2 linked regions of the Desulforapulum autotrophicum HRM2 genome follow. The protein of the gene in region 2 interacts with the protein of the main gene of each other region in a pairwise test. Links are inferred from orthologs where the notes say so. Each region holds a gene or a part of one and is shown on either strand. Other genes may lie near its edges. The genes, in order: HRM2_RS06275 and mrcB.

What was found.
Region 1: the proteins of mrcB (region 2) and HRM2_RS06275 interact in binary tests that used the Escherichia coli proteins (3 or more experiments, as listed by UniProt). The link is inferred for Desulforapulum autotrophicum HRM2 from one-to-one orthologs.

The regions. Positions count from the first base shown.
Region 1 is NC_012108.1:1,432,273-1,435,502, forward strand. What follows is about bases 1-2,906. They hold HRM2_RS06275 (peptidoglycan D,D-transpeptidase FtsI family protein), read left to right. Parts: upstream 1-533; coding sequence 534-2,279; downstream 2,280-2,906. Other genes in these bases: rsmH (16S rRNA (cytosine(1402)-N(4))-methyltransferase RsmH), read left to right, coding at 1-90; HRM2_RS06270 (FtsB/FtsL family cell division protein), read left to right, coding at 95-415; HRM2_RS06280 (UDP-N-acetylmuramoyl-L-alanyl-D-glutamate--2,6-diaminopimelate ligase), read left to right, coding at 2,283-2,906. In the rest of the region: more of HRM2_RS06280, read left to right, coding at 2,907-3,230. UniProt on the Escherichia coli protein: Essential cell division protein that catalyzes cross-linking of the peptidoglycan cell wall at the division septum. Required for localization of FtsN.
Region 2 is NC_012108.1:1,758,229-1,761,603, forward strand. What follows is about bases 325-3,375. They hold mrcB (penicillin-binding protein 1B), read right to left. Parts: upstream 2,989-3,375; coding sequence 661-2,988; downstream 325-660. Other genes in these bases: HRM2_RS25045 (tetratricopeptide repeat protein), read right to left, coding at 325-664; thiE (thiamine phosphate synthase), read right to left, coding at 3,162-3,375. In the rest of the region: more of HRM2_RS25045, read right to left, coding at 119-324. UniProt on the Escherichia coli protein: Cell wall formation. Synthesis of cross-linked peptidoglycan from the lipid intermediates.

The sequences.
Region 1 (3,230 bases), 330 kb from region 2 along the record:
ACCAAAAGGGCCGTCATGCCGACACCCGAGGAAATTGAGATAAATCCCATGGCAAGAAGTGCAAGGCTCAGGGTTGCCTGGAGGGTATGATTCCATGGGAGACGAATTCGGCAGATTACGTAGGAACGCCGTAAAGTCGGAGATTAAAAAGATTCAAGGCCCCTGGCTGGTGTTTCTGCTCCTTTTTATCTGTGAACTTTTTATTTATACCGGTATCCGGGTGGATTGTACACGGAACCGATTTCAGATCTCCCGGGCCCAAGAGGCGGGAAAAAGGGCACGGACTTACCAGAAAGAGTTGATCATCGAGCTGGATCGGTTGGGAGCGCCCGAGAGAATCGCAAAAATAGCAAGAACAAGACTTGGCCTTGAGATGCCGGAACAGGATCAGGTCGTTTACATGGACCCACAATGAACTCACCGGCCTGGCCGGAGCAGGGTATCGGCCCCTGCCACAATAAATGATGAAACACCTCTGATTATGAGATTTCGGTGGGAGTTTCATAAAACCAGATGACGAGGAAAGGGCACAAATGGGCCAGAAAAAAGACAGCGGAATGCAGGTTCGAATTCTTTTGGTAGAGCTGTTTTTTTTTCTGTTCATGAGTCTTCTTGGGGCAAAGGCCGTTAAAATTCAGATCTTTGACAGTGATGATCTTGCTAAAAAGGCGGAAAACGAGTATACAGATACCGTCCAGATCCAGGGAAAAAGGGGAGAGATTCTGGATAGAAACCTCAAACGGCTGTGTACGACCATTGATGCGCTTTCCGTTGCTGTTTTCCCAAAACGTCTTGGGAACCCGGCAAAGGATGCCCGATCAATTGCAGCTGTTCTGGGGATGGACCCGGTGAAACTTGCGGGGAAAATATCTTCGAGTAAAAATTTTGTCTGGGTTAAGCGTAAAATTTCCCCTGCAGAGGTAGAGGCGCTCAAGGGCCTTAACCTTACAGGTTTGTCGTTTCAAAAAGATGTGGTCCGTTTCTACCCCAACAGGACCCTTGCAGCCCAGGTGATTGGGTTTACAGGGTCTGATTCAAAGGGGTTGGAGGGGCTGGAGTATGGTTATGAGGATGTACTGAAGGGAAAGCAGAGCAAGTTCACCATCACCAAGGATGCTGCGGGAAGAAGGCTTGATGCGGACAAAAATTTAAGCGAGGTACTCAGCGGCGGCGGCTTGGTCCTGACCATTGACAGAAATATCCAGTATATCACCGAAGGGGCGCTGAAGAACGTGGTGACCCGTTTTAAGGCCAAATCTGCCATGGCAATTGCCATGCGGCCGAAAACCGGTGAAATCCTTTCCATGGCACTCTATCCTGAATTTAATCCCAATGCCTTTTCTGAATTTACACGGGAGCGCTGGAGAAATCGATCCGTGACAGATCCCTTTGAGCCGGGGTCCGTCATGAAGGTGTTTCTGGCAGCGTCTGCCATGGACAAAGGGTATTGTACCCCTAAATCTATTTTTTTCTGCGAGAACGGCAGTTACAGGGTCGGGTCCTATACCGTCCATGATACCCATGAACACGGCTGGCTGACCCTGGCACAGATTATTAAGTATTCGAGCAATATAGGCGCTGTGAAAATTTCAGAAACAACAGGTGAACAGGCCCTTTACGAGGGCCTTTCCGGATTCGGGTTCGGCAGTCGAACAGGTGTATCGTCTCCGGGGGAAACCCCTGGTTCTTTGTCCTTCTACCAGAGGTGGTCCGCCATAGATGCTGCGGCCATATCCTTTGGCCAGGGCATGTCGGTTTCAGCAGTTCAGCTTGTGGCCGCCATCGCCGCCATTGCCAACGACGGGGTGCTCATGCGCCCGCTTCTGGTTCAAAAAACGCTTTTCAATACCGGTGAGGTCGATCAGACCTTTGAACCCCAACGGGTCCGGCGGGTCATCTCTGCCCGGACGGCACAAACGGTTCGCCAGATGATGCGGTCTGTTGTGACGGAAGACGGCACAGGCACCAATGCCGCAATCGAGGGCTATTCTGTGTGTGGCAAGACGGGAACGGCCCAAAAGGTTGCACAGAACGGCAGGGGCTACGCCAAAAACCGCTATACAGCGGTATTTGCAGGGTTTGCCCCGGAAAATAGTCCCGAGATAGCCGTTGTTGTGGTGGTTGATGAACCCCGGGGAAATCATTATGGCGGTGTTGTGGCTGCACCGGCATTTAAAAGTATTGTTGCAGAATCCTTTCATTATCTTAACATCCCCCCGGATATTGGTCCGGACTTAGGTCCGAAACAGGTGGTTGCAAGGGTGTCAGATGGAGTATAACCGTTGAAATTATCATATTTATTAAAAGAATGTACCCCCCTGTGGCGTCGCAGCCTGGACCCGGCCTCTGATCCTGGTTCTGACCCTGAAATTACGTCCATCCACAACGACTCAAGGGATGTAAAGCCAGGAGGGCTATTCATTGCTGTCCGAGGATTCAAGATCGATGGTCACGACTACGTTGAAGACGCCCTTGAGCGGGGGGCCGCAGCCGTTGTTGTCCAGCAACGAGTTCCGGGTAAACAACGGATGGTTGAGGTGGCTGACACCCGAAAGGCCATGGCTTCCATTGCTGCACGTTTTTACGACAACCCCTCGGAATCAATGTGTCTTGTGGGAATTACCGGGACCAATGGTAAGACCACTACCTCCTTTATCCTTGAGAGTATTTTTGCCCAGGCCGGCCATTGTGTGGGGGTGATTGGAACGGTAAACTTCCGGTACCGGGGAAAACTCTTTAACAACCCCGTAACCACTCCTGAATCCATAGATCTTCAGCGGATCCTGGCCCAGATGAAGGCTGCTCAAGTTAGCCATGTTGTCATGGAAGTTTCATCCCACAGCATTGACCTTCACCGTGTGAGAAACTGCAGGTTTGATGCCGGAGTGTTCACCAACCTTACCCAGGACCATCTGGACTACCACCGGACCATGGGCCGCTATTTTGCCTGCAAACGAAGATTTTTTACACGGATACTGCCAAGCGGTCCCAAGGCTCTGACAGCCATGGCCGTTATCAACCTGGATGATGAAAAGGGGCAGGCCCTCAGGGACGCCGCAGCCACAAAGGTGGTGACCACGGGAAGAGATTCCCGTGCCGATGTCTGTGCCCTTGACCTTGCTGAAACCATAACCGGCACAACCGGAATCCTGAAAATAGATGGGGCCCCATACCCGTTTTCCTCGGCCCTTGTGGGGGCGTTCAATGTGGAAAATATACTGTCGGCTGCC
Region 2 (3,375 bases):
ATCGTTGGTGGCTGACCTAAAACCCGGTTAACAAATTGATTCTGGGATGCCACACCGGCATATTGCTGGTTCCATACCGGTGATCTGGGGAAAAAGGATGGGGACGGGGTCTCAAGGCTCAGGCTCCGGCCTTTGCCCGGGCCTGGTCTGCTTCATCCATCCTGCCCTGCTCCTCAAGGGCGTGGATAATTATCTTCCAGTTTTTCTTTTTCAGGGAACGATCATCACCTGCCAGGGTATTGGACTTTCTGGCCAGGGATTCAGCCTGGCGGTATTGACCCTTCATCAGCCTGGCCTTTGCCATGAGATGCCAGACTTCAGGATCCCGTCCGTCAATGGTCAGGGCCCGTTCCAGGGTCTGGAAAGCAGGATCCGGCTTATGAAGGAAAAGCTGCCTTTCAGCCTTTCGGATCATGGTGTTCAGAATGGCTGGTCGCGGCTTTTTTGTGGGAACCAGGCGCGAAAGCCTTTCAGGCTGAGGCTGGCCCGACTTTTGGATTGTCTTTCCCGGTGGGGGGGCCCCGATTTCCGGCACCTGTTTGGGGGGCTCATGGGTCTGGGGAATGGATGAAATCCTGTTTTTGGCGCAGGAGGCCATGAAAAAAGGAATTAACAATAGAACTGAACAAATGGTTACCCAGCGGACAAAAAGGTTCTGTTTCATTTAAAGACCTCTTTAAACCAATCCATAAGATATTTGGTTTTTACTTTTTTTGGGGGGGCTGCCTTGGATGAAGACCGTGGAACGGGTTGATCACCTGTCTGGATAGGTGAAAAAGCAGATTCACAGGGCTGGAATTCTTCCGGAACAGACCCTCGGATGAACGGAGCAGACACGGCATTGGGGCAATCCCCGTTGGTTCTGTATCCGGTTTTGGAATCAATGATTCCCCATTCAATATTTTCGGGAACGGCCAGATCCAGAGGAGAGTTGGAAATTTTTGACATGAGTCGTCCAAAGACCTGGAGGGCACCGGAAGAACCGGTAAGGCCGGTAGACTGGTTATCGTCCCGTCCGATCCATACTACAGCCAGATGATTGCCTGAAAATCCTGCAAACCAGCTGTCCTTGAGGTCATTGGTGGTGCCTGTTTTCCCGGCAATTGAATAATCCGGGGACAGCCATTTATTCAAGGATTTTCCCGTTCCCCGGGAAACCACTCCCTGGAGCATTTTATTTACCAGAAAAACCGCTCCTGGATTCATACGCTGCTCAATGGTCAAGTCATACCGCTGGAGGGCTTCCCCTTCAAGGGTATAGATCGTTCGAATGGCCCGGGCTGGCGTGTAAAATCCTCCAGATGCCAGGGTGTGGTACATCTGGGCCACCTGGATGGGAGACATATCCATGCTTCCCAGGAGTATGGAAGGCAAAACCGGGGGTTCAGGATTTGCACCTAATTTTTTCAGGGTATTTGAGACATTCTCAAGACCCAAATCCAGGCCCAGCCTCACCGTTGCGGTATTATAAGAATGAACCAGGGCCTGAAAGAGCCCCACCTGCCCGTGGGATGTTCTGTCAAAATTTTGGGGTTGCCAGAAAGTGCCGTCATAATTTTTGATTTTTACGGGGCCGTCGTTGACCCGGGAGACCAGGGTGTAGGTGTCTGGCTGGGCCAGGGCCGTAAGATATACCGCCGGCTTGACCAGGGACCCTATGGGGCGCCGGGCATCCAAGGCCCGGTTGAACCCCATGTACCTGAAATCTTTGCCCCCCACCAGGGCGTGGATTTCATTGGTGGCCGTGTCCGAAAATACCAATCCGGCTTCCAGGTGGCTGTCTTTATTTTTCAAAAAGCCGGAGACAGCCTGTTCTGCAGCCAGCTGAACCTGGGGATCCAGGGCCGTAAAAATTCTCAGCCCCATGGTTCTCAAATCGTTTTCCCGGTATTCTTTGAGCAGCTGCCGTTTCACCAGATCCAGGTAAAAGGGAAATGGAGAGTGTCCCTGGGTCGGTTTTTGAATCACTCCCAGGGAAGCTGTCAGGCCTTGTTTTAACTGGGAGGGCGAGATCAGCCCCTGGTCTGCCATTAATTTAAGGACCACATTTCGCCGTTGCCTGGCCTGGTCCGGATATGTCCTGGGATTATAGGCGGAGGGGCCCTTGAGCATGCCCACCAGCAGGGCGATTTCATGGGGGGCAAGATTGGCCGGGGACTTACCGAAATAAAAATCCGCGGCCAGGCCGAATCCATGGATGGACCGTTTGCCGTCCTGGCCCAGGTAGACTTCGTTTATATAAGCCTCCAGGATTTCATCCTTGGAAAAATGAAGTTCCAGGGCCGCTGCCATAAAGGTTTCGTTGATCTTCCGGACCAGGGTTTTTTCCCGGGTCAGAAAAAAATTTTTGGCCAGCTGCTGGGTAAGGGTGGAGGCCCCCTGGGAAAGCCGCCGATTTTTAATATTTACCAGAATAGCCCGGAAAATAGCTTTGGGATCAATGCCGTAATGGGTGTAAAAATTTCGGTCTTCCACAGCTACAATGGATTTTCCCAGCAGGGGCGGCGTCTGATCCAGAGTTACCAGAACTCGATCCTCCATGGATGCCGGGTAAAACCGGCCCACCATAACCGGATCCAGCCGATCCATCTCCCTGTCTCTGCCGGTTTTGATATTTTTTACCTGGATCACCCTGTTGTCTTTGATACGGACCCGGGTGCGGCGCAGGGGAAGTGTCTCATCCCCGAAATCAAAGGCCCGCAAAAACAGGTCAAAGGTGTTTCCCATGCGGGCGTAGGTACCCGGTGTATCCAGCCCATTTGAATTATCCTGTTTCCGGTACCCAATGAGGATCAATTCTTTTTCAAACAACTCAGGAACCAGTTGCATGGAGGGATAGACTTCCAGGGGCCGGGCATAAACCCGGGCCGGCAGTTCCCACAGCCTGCCCTGAAATTGCTCCTGAACCTGTTTGTCAAATTTATTAAAATATCCAAAAAAAAGTCCGGCACATCCCAGCAGGACCAGTATGAAAATCGTCTTTTTCATAAATTTCCCTGTATTCGATCATAATTTGTTCCCTAGGAACCTATAGATGGGTATCAAAATACAGGCACACAATCAATAGACGAGTGGGGTAAAAAAGGATATGGATAAGAATAAGAATACGAAGAAAGGTTAAAATAACAGTACGGCCGCTTTTGCTGAGGTGATCATACGCTTCACAAGGCCTGGTACAATTTGGCTGAAGTGTCCTTGTAAATGGTTTGAAGCCCTTGGATGGTTGCCTTGATATCTTCGGCGCCGATAATTTCTGTGATCATGCAGACGGTCCTGGCCCCGTGGCTTACCACCTGGCCCAGGTTGTGCGCCTTGATGCCGCCAATGGCCACAAAGGGGATGGCGATGTTTGCTGCAACATGGTCAAGGTAGGCA